DNA from 2 places in the Streptomyces sp. NPDC003284 genome. Region 1 is predicted to be linked to the other one. Evidence: riboswitches for the same ligand, from Rfam matches in the RefSeq annotation. Region 1 holds a riboswitch; the other holds the start of a gene.
What was found. A riboswitch is a leader RNA that binds a small molecule or an ion and turns the genes downstream of it on or off. The one in region 1 is predicted to bind fluoride.
Positions count from the first base shown of each region.

Region 1 (8,578 bases):
GTCCTCGGGGGACGCCGTGACGGCCAAGGGGACGCTGTCCCCGGACGACATCAGGACGCGGATCGCGTCGGTGGCCTGAGGCAGGCCGACCGGGACCCGCCGCGCGCGGGCCCCGGCCACCGGCCCCCCCGCACCCACCGGAGCCCGGCGGGGCATCGGGCGCGCTCACCGGGCCGCGGCGGTCAACGCCTCCCGGTCCAGGCCCAGTTCGCGGGCCAGGGCGTCGTCGACCCACTCCAGCGCCCGGGTGCGGGACAGCGTGCCCCCGTAGCAGGTCAGCTGTACGGCGAGACCGTCCAGATAGGCCGTCAGCCGCAGGGCCGTACCGGCCGGGTCGGGGCAGTGGAACTCGCCCGCCGCCACCCCCTCGGCCGCGACCGCCGTGAGCGACGCCTTCCAGCGCCGGTCCAGGTCCCGGGTGACCTCCCGCAGCGCGGGTTCGCGCACCGCGGCGGCCCAGCCCTCGATCCACAGCCGCCAGCCCTTGGCGCTGCCCGTCGGCGCGTACCAGCGCACCGCCGCCCGCAGCCTGCGCACCGCCGTCGTACGCCGCCCGAGGAGCGTGCGCAGCCGCGCCAGATCGTCCTCGGCGGCGCGGGCGAACGCGGCGGCCACCAGGTTCTCCTTGGTCGAGAAGTGGTAGAGCACCAGCGCGTTGCTCACCCCGAGGACCGCGGCCACGTCGGCGATCCGCACCGCCGCCACACCGCGCGCCTCGATCTGCCCGATGGCGGCCCGCAGCAACTCCTCGCGCCGCTCCGCCACGCTCAACCGCACTCTCGCCACGCGAGTCACCCTAATGGGTCTTGCCTCTCAGACAAGATCTGTGCCAGGCACCCGGCGGGGACGGCGCGGGGCGGCCCGGGAACGGCGCGGCGGCCCCCTCATAATGGACCACCTGAGCGACCCCACCTGGAGGTAACGTGGCCGGCTTCCGTCCCTCGATTCCCGGGCTGAGCGCCCTGCGGCCCGAGGCCTTCGGCGTGGACCCCGGCGGTGCGCGCATGGCGCGGATCCGCCGCTCCCCGCACTTCAAGGACGGCGTCTTCCAGAACCCGGGAGGCCCGGCGAGCATCCGGCCCTCGGGCTCGATGCTCGACTTCGCCAAGCACTACTTCGACAAGGACGAGCGGGTCCGGCGCTCGCCCCGGGGCAATATCCCGGTGCACGCCACCACCTTCGCCGACCTGGCCCGTCCCGCGGCCAGCGGACTGCGCCTGACCTGGCTCGGGCACTCCAGTGTGCTCGTGGAGATCGACGGGCACCGGGTGCTCTTCGACCCGGTGTGGGGCGAGCGCTGCTCGCCGTTCCCCTTCGCGGGCCCCCGCAGGCTGCACCCGGTGCCCCTGCCGCTGGCCGCGCTCGGCCCGGTCGACGTGGTGGTCATCTCCCACGACCACTACGACCACCTGGACCTGCCCACCATCAAGGCGCTGGCCGCCACGGACACCCTCTTCGCGGTGCCGCTCGGCGTCGGCGCCCACCTCGAACACTGGGGTGTCTCCGCCGACCGGCTGCGCGAACTGGACTGGCACGAGGCCACCAAGGTCGGCGGACTGACCCTGACCGCCACCCCCGCCCGGCACTTCTGCGGCCGCGGCCTGCGCAACACCCAGCACACCCTGTGGGCCTCCTGGGTCGTCGCCGGTGACGAGCACCGCGTCTACCACAGCGGCGACACCGGCTACTTCGACGGCTTCCGGGACATCGGCGCCGACCACGGCCCCTTCGACGCCACGATGATCCAGCTCGGCGCGTACTCCGACTTCTGGCCCGAGGACCAGCCGGACGCCGGGCCGCTGCCGGGCGCCTGGCCGGACATCCACATGAACCCCACCCAGGGCGTGCAGAGCCACCTCGACCTGCAACAGGGCCGGGCCGAGGGCGTCATGCTGCCCATCCACTGGGGGACGTTCAACCTCGCCCTGCACCCCTGGTCGGAACCGGCGGAGTGGGCGCTGGCCGCGGCGGACGCGGTCGGCCAGGCACTGGCCCTGCCCGTCCCGGGCCGGCCCTTCGAACCGGCCGGTGAGCTGCCCGCGCTCCCGTGGTGGCGCGACGTGTCCCGGTCGGCCCGCGCCCGCAGGTGGCCGGCGCCCGAACTGGGCCTGAGCACCGCCCGCGGCCTCGACCTGCTGGCCGAGGACTGAACGAAGACTGACGAGGACTGAGCCACCCGCCGCGCCCGTGCGGCCTCCGCCGCGCCCTGCTGTCAGGTGTGCGCCCGTCCGGCCTCCGGGACGTCCTTCACGAACACGATCCCGTCGGTCCGGGCCAGGTGCGCCGGGTCGAGCGGGGCGTAGCCGTGGTACGGCGACTGCCGGGGGACGGGCGGGATGCCGCTCGCGAGGGCGTCCGCAAGGCCGCGCGCGTCGACGACACGGGGACAGTCGGCTCCCGGGAGGGCGTACAGGATCCCTTCGAGGGTGTCCGGCGGCGGGATGTCCACGCCCCGGTGGCGGAGCGTGCCGAGGGCGGTGGCCAGGAACGCGTACCGCTCGCCCAGGCGGGCGCCCACCAGCGCGCCCGCGCTCCACCACCGCACAGGAGTGCCGTCCATGCGGATGGTGCTCTGCTCCCGCTGGAGATGGCCGTTGTGGGCGTGGACCAGGACCGGGCCGCGTTCGGCGAGGGCCAGCAGGTTGGCCGCCATCATCCGGTCCCGCAGGGCCACCAGCCAGGTCATCCGGGCCGGTGAGGTGTCGGCCGTCCGGGAGTGGTAGCGCAGCAGCCCGGCGGCGGTACGCCCGTACAGGCGCGCCCGTTCCAGCTCCGGTGGCGCGGCCGCCTCCATGAGCAGCGGTGTCTGGGTGTCGAGCAGCGTCACCAGGTCGTCGGCGATCAGCCGGAGCCGCGCGGCCTCGGCCGAGCGCCCCACCGACCGGGCCGGGTCCCGCATCGCGGCCGGTTCGCTCCAGCGGCCGTCGGCGCCGAGCAGCCGGTCCAGCTCCGGCGCGGCGCACGGAAGCAGACCGGCGTCCACCCGGGCGGCGAGAAAGGCGTGCAGCGCGGTCAGGGCGTGCCGGGGGCTCTCGGCGCCGGTCATCTCCAGCGGGCCGTCGATCCCGGCGAAGCGCACCCGCTCGGACAGCGGTCGCCCCTCGTTGAACTCCCGCATCCAGCGCACCAGTTCACGGTTGGGCGCCGACACGTTGAACCACTCGTGACTGAAGCCGCGCTCCATCACCTCGTCCAGGGAGCCCCTGCCCCAGGTGACGTAGTCGTCCACGGCCAGGCCCCGCAGACAGTCGCTCTCGATCGCGATGGTGCGGTACCCCTCTTCCTCGACGAGTTGCCGGAACAGCGCGTCGCGCGGTGCGAGGAGCGCGTCCTCGCCGTGGGTGGGCTCGCCCAGGGCGAGGATCCGGGGCCGGGACGGGAGCAGCCGCAGCACGGCGGCGGCGTCCACGGCATGGGCGGTGTTCCTGATACCGGTAGCCATGCCTTCAACGCTATCGTTGAACCCTCCGTGGAAACTTTTTCCGACCACCCCCTTCAAGAGCCCCGGAAAACGGCAGGATCATGGAGTCCAACCCTCAAAGCACCCGACGGCTCAGGCCGGTCGACCTGGCCCGTGCGCACGGGGTGTCGACCCAGGCGGTCAGGAACTACGAGGAGGCCGGCATCCTCCCGGCCGCCGCCCGCACCGAGCACGGCTACCGCACCTACACCCCGTTGCACGCGCGCGCCCTGCGCACCTTCCTCGCCCTGGTGCCCGGCCACGGCCACCGCACGGCGGCCGCGGTGATGCGGGCGGTCGGGGAGGGCGCGGTGGAGGAGGCACTGCGCCTGATCGACGAGAGCCACGCCCAGCTCCTGGAGGACCGGCTGACCCTCCAGGCGGTCGAACAGGCCCTCCGGGGCCTCAACACACCCGCCGCGCCCGGTTCCGGCCCGGTGCCCGCCTCCGCCCCGCGCGCCGGGGACTCCGGTCCGCGGGCCGGGACCTCGGGCGGCTTCATCGGCCCGCTGGCCGGGCGGCTCGGCATCCGGCCCGCGACCCTGCGCAAGTGGGAGCGCGCCGGACTGGTCCGCCCGCGCCGCGATCCGCGCACCGGCTACCGGGTGTACGACGAGGCCGCCGTGCGCGACGCCCGGCTGGTGCACCAGCTCAGACGCGGCGGCCATCCGCTGGAGCAGATCGCGCCGTTGATCGAACGGGTCCGCGCGGCGGGCGGCCCCGAACCGCTGGAGGCCACCCTGCGCGACTGGCGGGACCGGCTCAGCGACCGCGGGCGCGCCCTGCTGGCCGGGGCCGCCGAACTGGACGCGTATCTGCGCGAGCGCGGCTGACGGACGGAGCGCGCGAGGATGGGGTGAGGGGTGCGCCGGTCAGGACACGGCGCACCCCTCACCTGTGCCCTTCTCGCGACCGGGGCGCGCGGGTGTGCGCCTCGGAGGGACCCGCGCTGAAGGGCGGTCGGGGCAGGTGCCGGGAACCGGTCACCCGCTGCGCTCCGCGGCGAGGCAGGTGCGGCACACCATCCGCCGCGCTGCACGCGGCTTGGTGGCCAGACCGGCCCCGGTCAGGTCGTGCAGCGTCTGCGGAGTGGGCCGCCCGTGACCGCGGCAGATCCCCGCGCCGCACGTACGGCAGACGGCGACGGCGGCCGTCGTGACGTCGAGTTCCTGACAGTCGAAGCAGATCATCGCATCGCTCCGTCCCGGTCGGGGCCGGACGGGCGCGGCGCACCCGGCGGGTGCCCCGGACGCGGGCGGCGCTCCGGGCGGTGCGGGGGAGTGGGTCCGTGAGCGTGCACGGACGACGGCGAAGCGTCCACGTGGGTACCTCCCGAGGGCATGCGGTCCTGACGTCGGTCAGGAACCATCAGCCCGGAGGAGGGCGGTTCGGGCCGGAGAACGGCCCAGGCGGGATCCATCGCCGAGTCCGAGTGAACCGGTCCGGGCGGCGCCGGTCAAGGCCGCCGCCGCCATCGGTGTCCCGGCCCCGCGGCGCGGGTCTAGTCCAGACAGCCCGTGAGACGCGCGTACGCCTGCCGGGCCCGGGTCAGGAACTCCTCGGCGGCCGCGGGGTCTTCGCACTCCTCGACCCGCCAGTGGTGCGCCGGGTCGAGCCGGTGCAGCACGGTGGCGAGGGTGCCCTCGTCCGCATGCCAGGCACGCAGCGCCCGTACGCCGGTGAGGGCCGCGAAGTTGGCGTCGTGCGCCGGTACACACACCAGCTCCGGGCACGGACGGCCGTCCCTGAGCGCGTGCACCAGCGCGACCGGCCGGGCCCGCACGGTCCGGCCCGGCAGCGCCGGTTCCTCCATCAGCAGCAGGACGGCGGTCGGCTCGCCGTCCTCGGTGAGGGTGTCGTCGATCCGGCCGGCGCCGACCGGGTAGCCGGTCACGCGGGTCGAGCCCGCGGCGGCCACGTCGTGCCCGTCCGATCCGTCGTGCGGTGCGAACGGCGATCCGACCGTCGCCGCCACCATGACCATGATCTCCATCGCAGGCTCCTCCCGTGGTACGGCGGTCCACGTAGAGGCCATCAGCACGGCGGTCCGTGCGGTCACGGGCGAGCCCCATCGCCCCGGCACGTTCATTCTCCCCGGCCCGGCCGCCGGATATGCCTGCCTTGTCCACCTGACGTCCGTCGCCACCGGGTGCGGGCGGCTCGGGCTGGCGCGCGGACGCCCGCTGTGGGCACCATGGACGGAGACGGCGATGAGGCTCGCCCTTGACCGCACACCCCGTGCTGATGGCCTCTGTGAACGACGGCCGCCTCCCCGGCGGCCCGGTTACGGAGGCATCGCGGATGTACGCGTACACGATGCGCAACGTGCGGATGGCCCACGGCGACAAGGTCGTCCTGGACGACGTCACCCTCTCGTTCCGGCCCGGCGCCAAGATCGGCGTGGTCGGCCCCAACGGCATGGGCAAGTCCACCCTCCTGCGGATCATGGCGGGACGCGAACAGCCCGCGCGCGGGCAGGCGGCCCCGGCCCCGGACACCCGCGTCGGCATCCTGGAGCAGGAGCCCCGGCTCGACGACACGGCCACCGTCCGGGACAACGTCGAGGAGGGCGTCGCGGGCGTCCGGGACATGCTGCGCCGCTACGAGGAGGTCACCGCGCGCCTCGGCCGGGCCGAAGGACCGGAGGCGCAGGACCTCCTGGACGAACTCGGCGCGCTCCAGGAGGCCCTGGACCACGCGGGCGCCTGGGACATCGACTCCCGCCTGGAGCAGGCCATGGACGCCCTGCGCTGCCCGCCGCCCGGCACCCCGGTCCGCGGACTGTCGGGCGGTGAGCGCCGCCGGGTCGCGCTGTGCCGGCTGCTGCTGTCCCAGCCGGACCTGCTGCTCCTGGACGAGCCGACCAACCACCTGGACGCCGAGTCCGTGGCCTGGCTGGAACAGCACCTGGCCGACTACCCGGGCACGGTCGTCGCGGTCACCCACGACCGGTACTTCCTGGACAACGTCGCCCGCTGGATCCTGGAGATCGACCGCGGCCGCGTCCACCCCTACGAGGGGAACTACTCCACCTACCTGGAGACCAAGGCCGCCCGCCTCCAGGTGGAGGGCCGCAAGGACGCCAAGCGGCAGAAGCGGCTCGCCGAGGAACTGGCCTGGGTGCGCGCGGGCGCCAAGGGCCGGCAGGCCGCCTCCAAGGCACGCGTGCAGCGCTACGAGGAACTGGCGAGCGAGGCCGCGCGCCGCCGCGAACCGGACTTCGAGGAGATCCGGATCCCGCCGGGCCCGCGCCTGGGCAGCCTCGTCCTGGAGGCCGACCACCTCACCAAGGGCCACGGCGACCGGCTGCTGATGGAGGACCTGTCCTTCTCGCTGCCGCGCGGCGGCCTCGTCGGCGTGATCGGCCCCAACGGCGTCGGCAAGACGACGCTCTTCAGGATGATCGTCGGCGAGGAGCGGCCCGACAGCGGCACCCTGCGCCTGGGCGACACGGTCCGCATCTCCTACGCCGACCAGGACCGCGCCGGGCTCGACCCGGCCGCCGGCGTGTGGGAGGCGGTCTCCGGCGGCCAGGAGCACCTGCGCGTCGGCGGTGTGGAACTGCCCTCGCGCGCCTATGTCGCCACCTTCGGCTTCAAGGGCGCCGACCAGCAGAAGCCCGTCGGCCTGATGTCCGGCGGCGAGCGCAACCGGCTCAACCTGGCGCTCACCCTCAAGCAGGGCGGCAACCTGCTGCTGCTGGACGAGCCGACCAACGACCTCGACGTGGAGACCCTGGCCTCGCTGGAGCACGCGCTGCTCGCCTTCCCCGGCTGCGCCGTGATCACCGCGCACGACCGGTGGTTCCTGGACCGCGTCGCCACCCATGTGCTCGCCTGGGAGGGCGGCGCCCACTGGTTCTGGTTCGAGGGCAACTTCGCCGACTACGAGGCCAACAAGCGGCAGCGTCTGGGCGAGGAGGCCGCCCGCCCGCACCCGGTCACCCACCGGCGGCTGGTCCGCGGCTGACGCCCGACAGGAGCACCGCGCCATGACAGACCTCGACCGGGCGGCGGTGGCGGCCCTGCGCACGGCCCGCGTCACCGTCGTCAACGCCGAGTGGCACCTGCGCGAGGAGCAGGCCCTCGGCCGGCTCGCCCGCACCGGCCGCCTGGCCTGCACCCCGCTCTTCCCCGGCCACTTCGTCATCCAGGTCGTCGCGGTCGGCGGACGCCCGCTCGGCCGCGCCCGCCACCACCGCGACGGCCGCCGCGCCCGCTGGGTCGCCGTCCCCGCGGGCACCGCCCACGAGATCGGCGCCTATCGCACCCTGCACGGCGCCGCCCGCGCCCTGGCCCGCCACGCGGGCCTGCGCCGCCGCCGCGTCACCGACGTCCCCTGCGGCCTCCCGCCGGACGGCGGCGCGGACGGCTCCGGCCGGAGCACGGGCCGCGGGCTCGCGCACGGCTCCCCGGAGCCACCGGCGGACCCGAAGCGGTGAGCGGCGCCGGCCGCCGCGGCCCGGCGGGCGGCACCGCGCTGCGCTTCGTGCTGCTCATCGGCGTGGTGAGCCTGTTCTCCGACATGGCCCACGAGGGCGCGCGCGGCATCACCGGCCCCTTCCTCGGCTCGCTCGGCGCCGGTGCCCTCGCCGTCTCCGTGATCGCGGGCGCCGGCGAACTCCTCGGCTACGCACTGCGGTTCGTGTCCGGCCGGGCCGCCGACCGCACCGGCCGGTACTGGCCGATCACCGCCGCCGGCTACCTGGTGCAGATGGTCGCGGTGCCGCTGCTCGCCCTGGCCGGGCAGTGGCCGGTGGCCGCCGTGCTGATCGCCGCCGAGCGCGCCGGACGCGCCCTGCGCACCCCCGCCCGGGACGCGATGCTCGCCCACGCCACCGCCGAGCTGGGCCGCGGCCGGGTCTTCGGCGTACGGGAGGCCCTGGACGCGGCCGGCGCGATGACCGGCCCGCTCGTCGTGGCCGGTGTGCTCGCGCTGCACGGCGGCTACCGCACGGGCTTCGCCGTGCTCGCCGTACCGGCCGCGCTCACCCTGCTCGTCCTGGCCGCCGCGTGGCGGCAGTACCCCGACCCGTCCGGCCTGGACACCGGCGAGGACGTCCCCGGCAGACACGGCACCCCCCGGGCCTTCCGGACCTATCTGGCGGCCATGGGCCTG
Region 1 is NZ_JBSFSI010000001.1:417,846-426,423, forward strand. Features, by position in the region: gene ACWDYF_RS01850 (SGNH/GDSL hydrolase family protein) at 1-79, shown strand, start outside; gene ACWDYF_RS01855 (TetR/AcrR family transcriptional regulator) at 166-786, opposite strand; gene ACWDYF_RS01860 (MBL fold metallo-hydrolase) at 924-2,150, shown strand; gene ACWDYF_RS01865 (erythromycin esterase family protein) at 2,213-3,442, opposite strand; gene ACWDYF_RS01870 (TioE family transcriptional regulator) at 3,523-4,293, shown strand; gene ACWDYF_RS01875 (DUF2180 family protein) at 4,444-4,650, opposite strand; fluoride riboswitch at 4,813-4,893, opposite strand; gene ACWDYF_RS01880 (inorganic diphosphatase) at 4,962-5,453, opposite strand; fluoride riboswitch at 5,479-5,545, opposite strand; fluoride riboswitch at 5,658-5,721, shown strand; gene ettA (energy-dependent translational throttle protein EttA) at 5,762-7,429, shown strand; gene ACWDYF_RS01890 (hypothetical protein) at 7,452-7,901, shown strand; gene ACWDYF_RS01895 (MFS transporter) at 7,898-8,578, shown strand, end outside.

Region 2 (8,578 bases), on a different contig from region 1:
GCCGCCCTGCACACCCCTTCCTTCCTCGACCGGCTGCGCGGCACCGGCCCGCTGCCGCCGGCCGTCGCCCGCGCGCACGGCGCACTCGGACCGCTCGGCCGGGCCTCGGGAGCGGGACCCGACGTCCGCTACGAACGCCCGTACGACGCCTATCCGTCCCTGGGGCTCGGCGCGCCGCCCGACTTCGCCGAGGGCGACGTCATGGCCCGCACCCTGGTCCGCGGGGCGGAGCTCACCCGGTCCTTCGAGCTGCTGCACCAGACCAGCGGCGAGCTGCGCGCCCTCGACGGCGACGCGGCCCTGCGCGTCCCGGTTCCGGACGCGCCGAGCGGGTTCGCGGTGGGCTCGGCCGAGGCGCCGCAGGGCGAGACGCTGTACCTGTTGCGGCTGCGGGAGGGCCGGATCAGCCGCTGTGTGCCGCGGTCGGCCTCCTTCCACAACCTCGTGCTGTTCCACGAGGTGTTCGCCGGGGACGTCCTGACCGACTTCCCGTTCATCGAGGCGAGCTTCGGTCTCTCGATCGCGGGGGTGGCGCTGTGACGCCCTGGTTCGTGCGCGGGCTGCGGGAGGGGATCGTCACCACGCACTACCCCCGCGGGACCGACCCGTACGAGCGGGACTTCCCCGCCGCCGTGACCGTGCGGCCCGCCGCGCCCCGCGTCACCCGTGCCGAGCTGGGCGGGCTCTGCCCGACCGGTGCGCTGGACGCCGCGCCCGACGGCACGCCCCGGCTGGACCGGGGGCGCTGTGTGCTGTGCCGGCGCTGTGTCCGGGTCCGCCCCGACGTGTTCGCGCCGGCGTCCGGCGCCGCGACGGCCGCCGTCGCGCGGGCGGCGCTCGTGGTGCCCGGGGCCGTGGAGGACGAGGCGGCCGTCGCCGCCCTGCGGGCCCGGCTCGCGGCGCGGACCGCGCGCTTCCGCCGCTCCCTGCACATCCGGCACGTGGACGCCGGTTCCGACGGCAGCGACGAATGGGAGATCGCCGCCCTGGTCAATCCGGTCTACGACATCCACCGGCTGGGCATGTTCCTGACGGCCAGTCCGCGCCACGCCGACGTGCTGATCGTGACCGGGGCGGGCGCCCGGGGCATGGCCGCGCCGCTGCGTCGCACCTACGAGGCGACCGCGCGGCCCGTCGTGGTGATCGCCGCCGGCACCGACGCGTGCAGCGGCGGCATGTGGGCCGGGACCTACGCGACGCACTCGGGCATCGGCGGCCTGCTGGACGTCGACATCTGGGTGCCCGGATCGCCGCCGAGCCCGTTCTCGCTGCTCCAGGCGCTGCTGCTGGCCACCGGCCGGCTCGGCCGCGCGGACCGGGAGCCCCCGGACCGGAAGCCCCCGGACGGCGGGACGGCGGACGGCGGGACGGCGGAGGGAGGCCGGGGTGAGTGAGCTGATCGCGGCCGGTCTGCTGCTGTTCGCCGCGGCCGCCCTCGTCGACGTCCTGCCGGGGCGGCGGGCACCGTACGCCGTGCCGTATCTGCTGGGCGCGGCGGGCAGCGGCTGCCTGGCCGCGGTGGGCGCCGTCGCTCTGGGCCGCCCGGGGCACGCCCCGCGCCTGGACCTCGGCGGCACCCTCGGGTTCGGCGCGGCCGCCCTGCGCGTCGACGCCCTTTCGGGCCTGTTCTGGCTGCTGACCTTCGCCGTCGCCGTCGCCGCCGGTCTCACCGCGGCGGGCTGGGCGTCCGCGCGGCGGCCCGGCCGGGGCCCGGCCGCGTACCACGCCCTGGTGCTCGCCTCCGTGGCCGTGGTGGAGAGCGCGGACAACGTCTTCCTGTTCGTCATGGCCTGGGAGGGCATCACCCTCGGCTTCTATCTGCTGACCGCCGCCGGGCACCGCCGTATCGGTCCGGCCGTGGCGACGTTCGGCTTCGGCAAGGTGTCCGGTGCCGCGCTGCTGCTCGGTCTGCTGACGGGCACCACCCGCACCGGGGACTTCTCCCTGGCCGGGCTCGCCGAACTGCCCGCGGGCGCCGCGCGTTCGGCCACCTGGGCGCTGCTCGTGCTCGCCTTCGCCGTGAAGACCGGGCTGGCTCCCGTGCAGGTGTGGCTGCCGCGCGGTTACGCCGCCGCGCCCGCGGGACTGCGTCCGGTGCTGGCCGGTGTCGCCGTCAACGCGGGCTTCTACGGGCTGTGGCGCACCTTCGCGCTGCTGGGTCCGCCGCCCGCCTGGCTCGCCGTCACCCTGCTCCTGCTGGCCGCGCTGACCGCGTTCCTCGGCATCGCCCACGCGGCCGTGCAGGCCCGGCTGGAGCGGGTCATCGCCTGCTCCAGCATCGAGAACGCGGGCCTGATCTGCACCGGGTACGCCGTCGCGCTCGTCGGCGCGCTCACGGGCAGCGAACGGCTCACCGCCGCCGGGCTGATCGCCGCCACGCTCCAGACGATCGCGCACGCGGTCGCCAAGACACTGCTCTTCGCCGGGGCCGCGGCCCTCGAAGCGGACGCCGGGACCGGCGACCTCGAACGGCTGCGCGGCACCGCGCGCCGCCTGCCGTGGGCGGCCGGCGGGCTCGCCGCCGGTGCCGTCACCCTCGCCGGGCTGCCGCCCACCGCGGGCTTCGTCTCGGAGTGGTTCCTGCTGGAGAGCCTGATGCAGCAGTTCCGGTACTCCGCCTTCCCCTATGGGCTCGCCCTCGCGGTGGCGGGCGCCCTGATCGCGCTGACCGCGGGTTTCGCCTCGGTCACCTTCGTCCGGATCGTCGGCATGGTCGTCCTCGGCCCCCGGGACGACCGTCCGGCCCGCCGCGCCCCGTGCCGGGCGGACCTGGGGGCCGCGGGGCGCGCGGGCGTCCTGCTGCTGGCCCTGGGCGGCCTGGCCGCCGCCGCCCTGACCCCGCTTCAGCTGCGGGTGATCGGCGCGGGTCTGGCACCGCTGGTGCCGCAGGAGGTCAGCGCGGGCGCGCTGGTCTCTCCCTGGGTCGTGCAGCCCGTCTTCGCCGGGTTCTCCAGCCTCTCCCCGAGCTGGCTGTGGGTGGTGATGCCGGTGCTGTGCGCGGGCGTCCTGGTGCTGCTGGTGGCGGCCTCGCGCGGCGGGGCCCTGCGGGTGCGGCGGGTCCCGGCGTGGCGTTCGGCGAGCGGCGGTGTGCACGGCGACGACCGGTACACCCCCTTCGGGTACGCCAACCCGACCCGGCGTGTCCTGGGCGCCGTGCTGCGCACCCGGACCCGCGCCACCCCTGCCGGAGAACCACCGGAACCGGGACCGGCGCGACCGGACCCGGGACCGGAGGGTGCCGGGCCGGTGCGCACGGCGGCGACCGGAGGCACCCTCGACTACGCGTCCGACGTGGTGGAGGTCGTCGAGGTGTATCTGTACCAGCCGTTCTACCGTCCGCTGCGCGCGCTGGTGGCCGCGGCCAAACGCCTCCAGTGCGGCCGCCTGGACGCCTATCTGACCTACATGCTGATCGCCCTGGTCGGCGCCCTGGCGCTTGTGGCGGCCCTGTCATGAGCGGCCCGGCGGCGGCCGTGCCCGCGACCCGTCCTCGTGAAGGAGGAGGCCCATGACCGCGTCACCGTTCCACAGGATCCTCGTCGGCTGGGACGCCTCGCCCGCCGCCCGCGCGGCGCTGGCGGCCGCGGTCGCCCTGGCGGGCGACCGGGGCGGCGTCCTGGTGCGCGCCGTGCTCGTACCGTCCGAGCACACCGAGACCGGCGGTGAGCGCACCCGCGACCTCGGCGCCCAGCGCGCCTGGGCGCAGGAGCGCTTCGACCGGGCGTGGCAGGCGCTGCCGCCCTTCGCCGGGCAGCTCCGCCTGGACTGGGGCACCGGCACGGACATCGCCGCCGACCTCGTCGCGAGCGCCGCCGAGCACGGCTGCGACCTGATCGTCCTGGGCCGCCACGGCGCGGACAGCCATCTGCGGGCCCGGCCGCTGGGCGACGTGGTGCGGCGGGTGACCGAGCGGGCCGCCCTGCCCGTGCTCGTGGTCCCCGCCGCGGCGCCCCCCGAGGACACCGGGTGAGAACGCCCCCGCACCAGGAACCCACGAGCAGTACATCAACCGAACGGAGCAACCGCGCATGAGCAGGCACACCCGCCCCGGACTGAAGGTCACCGTCCTCGTGGGCGAGAACGACACCGTGCACCACAAGCCCCTGGCCACCGAGATCGTGCACCGCGCGCACAAGGCGGGCATCGCCGGGGCCAGCGTCTTCCGCGGTGTCGAGGGCTACGGCGCCCACTCCCGCATCCACACCCAGCGCATCCTGTCCCTGAGCGAGGACCTGCCCATGGCGGTCGTCTTCGCCGACTCCCCGGAGAAGGTACGGGCGTTCTTGCCGGAGCTCGACGGGATCGTCTCCGAAGGGGCGGCCATCCTGGAGGAATGCGAACTGGTCCGCTTCGGCCCGGACGACCGTCCCGGCGCGTAGGCACACCGACAGGACACGCAGGCACTTCGACAAGGACACCGCTCATGCCGATCCGCCGACTGGTCCTCGATGTCGACATGGCCATCAGCGAGCCGAGCCTCACCCATCTGGCGCAGAAGATCGAGAACGTGCCGGGCGTCCAGGCCGTCAACATCTCCGTGACCGAGATCGACGTCGAGACCATCGGGACCGACGTCACCATCGAGGGCGACGACCTGGACCTGCCGGCCATCCAGCGGGCCATCGAGCACGCCGGTGCCGTCGTGCACAGCACCGACGAGGTGGTCGCGGGCGCCTACACACTCGACCGGACCCCCCGCAAGAGATGACCGTCTCCGTCATGAGGGCCGCCGAGACCGTCCGGCTCCCCCTCGTCCTCGGGATCACCGACGGCCTGCTCAACGCCCTCACCCTCGCCTCCGCCTCCCTCACCGGGTCCGGCACACCGGTCAGCTGGAGCCTGGCGGTGCGGGTCGGCTGTGCCGCGCTGGTCACCTCCGCCTTCACCGTCATGGTGGCCGACTACGCCGAACGCCGGGCCCATCTCGCGCACATCACCCGGCAGCTCAGCCTCGGCCACGACCGGAAGATGGCCACCACGCACCTGGGGCGGCTCGCCCTGCTGCGGTCCTGGCGGGCCGCGCTCGTCGCCTGTGCGGCCAGCTTCGCGGGGGCCGCGCTGCCGCTCGCGCTGGGCGCGGTCCTGCCCGGCCCGCCGTGGATCGTCGTGGCCCTCGCCGTCCTCGCCCTGTCCGTCCTCGGCGCCGCACTCGCCCGTCTCCTGACCGCCCGCCCCGTCCTGTGGGCGCTGGCCATGGCGGCGGGCGGCGTCGCGACCACCTGGGTCGGCATCCGGCTGCGCATCGCGTGACCGGCCGGGCCGCGCGCGGGGTCCGCCGGGCCGCGCGGAGGACTTGCGGACGGACCGGGGACGTACGCCACAATGGGAGGGCGTCGCCATGGCGATGGGGCTCGCCACAACCGCAGGACCTCCTGCTGATGGCCTCTACCGGTAACACCCGCACATCATCTGCGAGGAGATCGGCATGAGGATGCCCGACGATGTCCTGCTGCGCTGCTCCGCCGTCGTCTTCCGGGGCGAGTCGGTGCTGCTCGTCCACCGCACCGCGCGGGGCGCGGACGACTGGGTGCTGCCCGGCGGCACCCCCCGCGCGGGCGAGAGCATGGTGGCCTGCGCCCGCCGCGAGACCCGCGAGGAGACCGGCCTCGCGGTGGAACCGGCCCGGGTCGCGTTCGTCCTGGAGGCCGTCGATCCGGACAGCGGGCGGCGGACCGTGGACCTGGTGTTCACCGCGGGCCGCGCGCCCGGCCAGACGCCCGCCTCCCGGGAGGAGGGCATGACGGCCGAGTTCGTGGCGTTCCCCCGGCTGCGCGAGCTCGACATGAAACCGCCGCTGGCGGGCCATCTGCCGGGCCTCTTCCACCGGGGCGGGCGCCGGTACGCGCCCTACCTGGGCAACCTGTGGCGCCCGCAGAACGGCACCCGGGTCACCCGCGCCCTGTCGGCGCTGCCCCTGCTCCCCCCGTTCCGTTCCCGGTGACGCCCGGACGGGGCTGAGCGCGCCATGGCCGCGGAGCGTCGGGGCCGTCCGGCGCCGATGGGGCGCGCGGACCCGTCCCGCGTACGGCCGCTGCCCGGCGGGGCCGGACTGCGGGTGGTGGCCAACCCGGCCGCGACCGGCGCGGAGCGCGCCCTCGCCGAGTTGCGGAGCCTGCTGCCCCGGGCCCGCCCGGTCACCGTCCGCTCCCCCGACGGCCTGCCCGCCGCCCTGGAGGCGGCCGCCCGCTCGGCGGCCGAGGCGGGCGGGGCGCTGGGGGTGGTCGGCGGTGACGGCTCGGTCAACGCGGCGGCCCGCGCCGCGCTGCGCCACGGCCTCCCGCTCGCCGTCTTCCCCGGCGGCGCGCTCGACCACTTCGCCGGTACGGCCGGTCTGCGTTCCGTCTCCGTGGCGGCCGCCGCCGTGCAGGAGGGCCGGGGAGCGGCCGTCGACGTGGCCCTGATCGGCACGCCGGGCGCCCACCGGCCGCCCCGGGTGTTCCTGAACACCTTCGCCCTGGGTGCCTACGCCGATCTGGTCCGCTTGCGGGAACTGGTCCGCCGCCGCTGCGGACGGCGGGCCGCCACGGCGCTGGCGCTGCCCCTGGCCAGCGGCACCGCCCGGCCCTTCACGCTGCGCCTGGACGGCACACCACGCCGCCTCTGGCTCCTCTTCGCGGGAAACGGCGTGTACCGGCAGCACTCCCTGCACGCCCTGCCGACGCGCGAGCGGCTGTCGGACGGCCTGCTCGACGTGCGGCTGCTCGACGCGGACGCCGGGCAGCGGCACGGGCGGCTGGCCGCCCTCCTGGCCGAGGCGGTCGACGCACCGCACGCGCTCGTCCTTCCCGAACAGCACGTCGTGCCCCGGCTGCGGCTGACCGGCCTGCGCGGTCTGACCTACGCCTACGACGGCGAGACGGCCACCGCCCCCGACGCGCTGACCCTGACGGCTGCGCCCGCCGCCCTGCTGCTGTACCGCCCGGTGCCCGCGGAGTGACCGTGGGGCCGGGCGGCGCGGGCCCGGAACCGGGCTATGTCCCGGTCGCCTCGTGCACACCGACACCGATCAGCACGGCGGCGGCGACGGCGGGCGACCAGGCGCCGACGACCCTGGCGGCCACCCCGGTCCCCAGTCTGTTGCCGAGCCAGATCATCGCGTAGCCCCAGAACGTGACGGCCGCGGCGACGCCCCACAGCGGGACCGCCGCCGAGACCGTGGCCCCGAAGCCGTTGGCGACATTGGTGAACGACAGGCCGACGCCGAGCAGCAGGCCCTGGCGCGGGCCGGGGGGCGCGGACACCGGCGGCGCGGTGCGGTGGACGCGGCGGGGCCGTACGTACATCTGGTACAGGTAGAGGAGCGCCACCGACACGAGCACCCCGCACGCAACCAGGCCGGCGGCGGCCGGTGGCACCCGGCGTGAGACGAGGTCTCCCCCGTACGCGCCCAGCAGGACGCTGCCCAGGCCGACCGTGTTGACGAGCGCGTTGATCCGGTGCGGGAACCTGATCCCGGCGACACCGTAGGCGAGGCCCACCCCCCAGTTGTCGAAGTTGGCCGCCAGGCCGATCAGATCGGCCGTGACCGCGGTGCGCAGCCAGTCCATGGGCGTCCCGTTCCGCGCTCGTCGAGGGGTGCCGCGCCCACCGGAGCCGTCGGCCGCTCGCCGAAGACGCGCGCGTACAGATCGGCGCCGTGGGCGGTGGGTTCGGGCGGGCCCTCGACCAGCCGGTGGGTGCGGCGGCCGTCGGGGGTGCGCTCGGCGCGCAGGAACACGGTCCCGGCGCCGTGCGGGCGGTGCGTGTACAGGCCGTGGGACAGCTCGTAGAGGTGGGTGACGCACACCGCCTTCACCCCCGCCTCGGTCAGGGCGCCGAGGATCTGCCGGTGGATCTCCGCGCCCTCCCGCTCGTCGGTGGCGGCGAACGACTCGTTGAACAGGACGAGGCCGCGCGCGGTGAGGCGGTCGGCGATGCCGCTCATCCGTGCCAGCTCCTCGTCCAGTTTGCCGCTGACCAGGTCCGGGTCCTCCTCCCGCCGGAAGTGGGTGAACACCTGGTCGCGCGGGTCGGCGGCGAAGGAGACGGCGGCGGCGAACATGCCGCTCTGCGCCATGAGATGGGCCAGTCCCACGGCGCGCAGGAAGGTGGACTTGCCGCCCTCGTTGGCCCCCGTGACCACCAGCAGCCGGGCCCCGTCCGCGTCCACGTCGCTGCCGACGACGGGGCCGGTGCCGCGCAGCGCGAGACACACGTCGTACAGGCCGCGGCAGGTGAGGACCGGTGTGCCCGGGGGCGCGGGATCGGGGCGGCACACCGGTGCGCCGCGGGCGGCGAGCGCCGCGCGCAGGTTGAGGCAGCCGGTGCAGAAGCCCAGTTCGCGGCGGAGCGCGGTGAAGAAGGCCAGGATGTGGTCGCAGGAGCGGGCCAGCGCGTCGGCGGCGAGGTCGAGGCCGCGCCCGCGCAGCTCGCCGAGCGCCCTGGCCCCGGCTTCGTCGCGTTCGGGCAGGTGGTACGTGTACGCCGGGGGTCCGAAGGAGGTGAACAGGTCGCGCCAGCCGCGCTTGTGCGGCGGTTCGCGCAGCACGTATCCCGCGCCCCGGCAGCCGTGGGTCGGCCGGGCGCTGACCAGGACACC
Region 2 is NZ_JBSFSI010000023.1:100,597-109,174, forward strand. Features, by position in the region: gene ACWDYF_RS32505 (hydrogenase large subunit) at 1-540, shown strand, start outside; gene ACWDYF_RS32510 (NADH-quinone oxidoreductase subunit B family protein) at 537-1,394, shown strand; gene ACWDYF_RS32515 (proton-conducting transporter transmembrane domain-containing protein) at 1,387-3,456, shown strand; gene ACWDYF_RS32520 (universal stress protein) at 3,509-3,970, shown strand; gene ACWDYF_RS32525 (DUF190 domain-containing protein) at 4,029-4,379, shown strand; gene ACWDYF_RS32530 (DUF211 domain-containing protein) at 4,424-4,708, shown strand; gene ACWDYF_RS32535 (hypothetical protein) at 4,720-5,250, shown strand; fluoride riboswitch at 5,332-5,395, shown strand; gene ACWDYF_RS32540 (NUDIX hydrolase) at 5,426-5,941, shown strand; gene ACWDYF_RS32545 (diacylglycerol/lipid kinase family protein) at 5,966-6,937, shown strand; gene ACWDYF_RS32550 (manganese efflux pump MntP) at 6,972-7,547, opposite strand; gene ACWDYF_RS32555 (MutS-related protein) at 7,511-8,578, opposite strand, start outside.
Region 2: linked by a shared signal. The riboswitch ahead of ACWDYF_RS32540 (NUDIX hydrolase) and the one ahead of ettA (energy-dependent translational throttle protein EttA) in region 1 are both predicted to bind fluoride.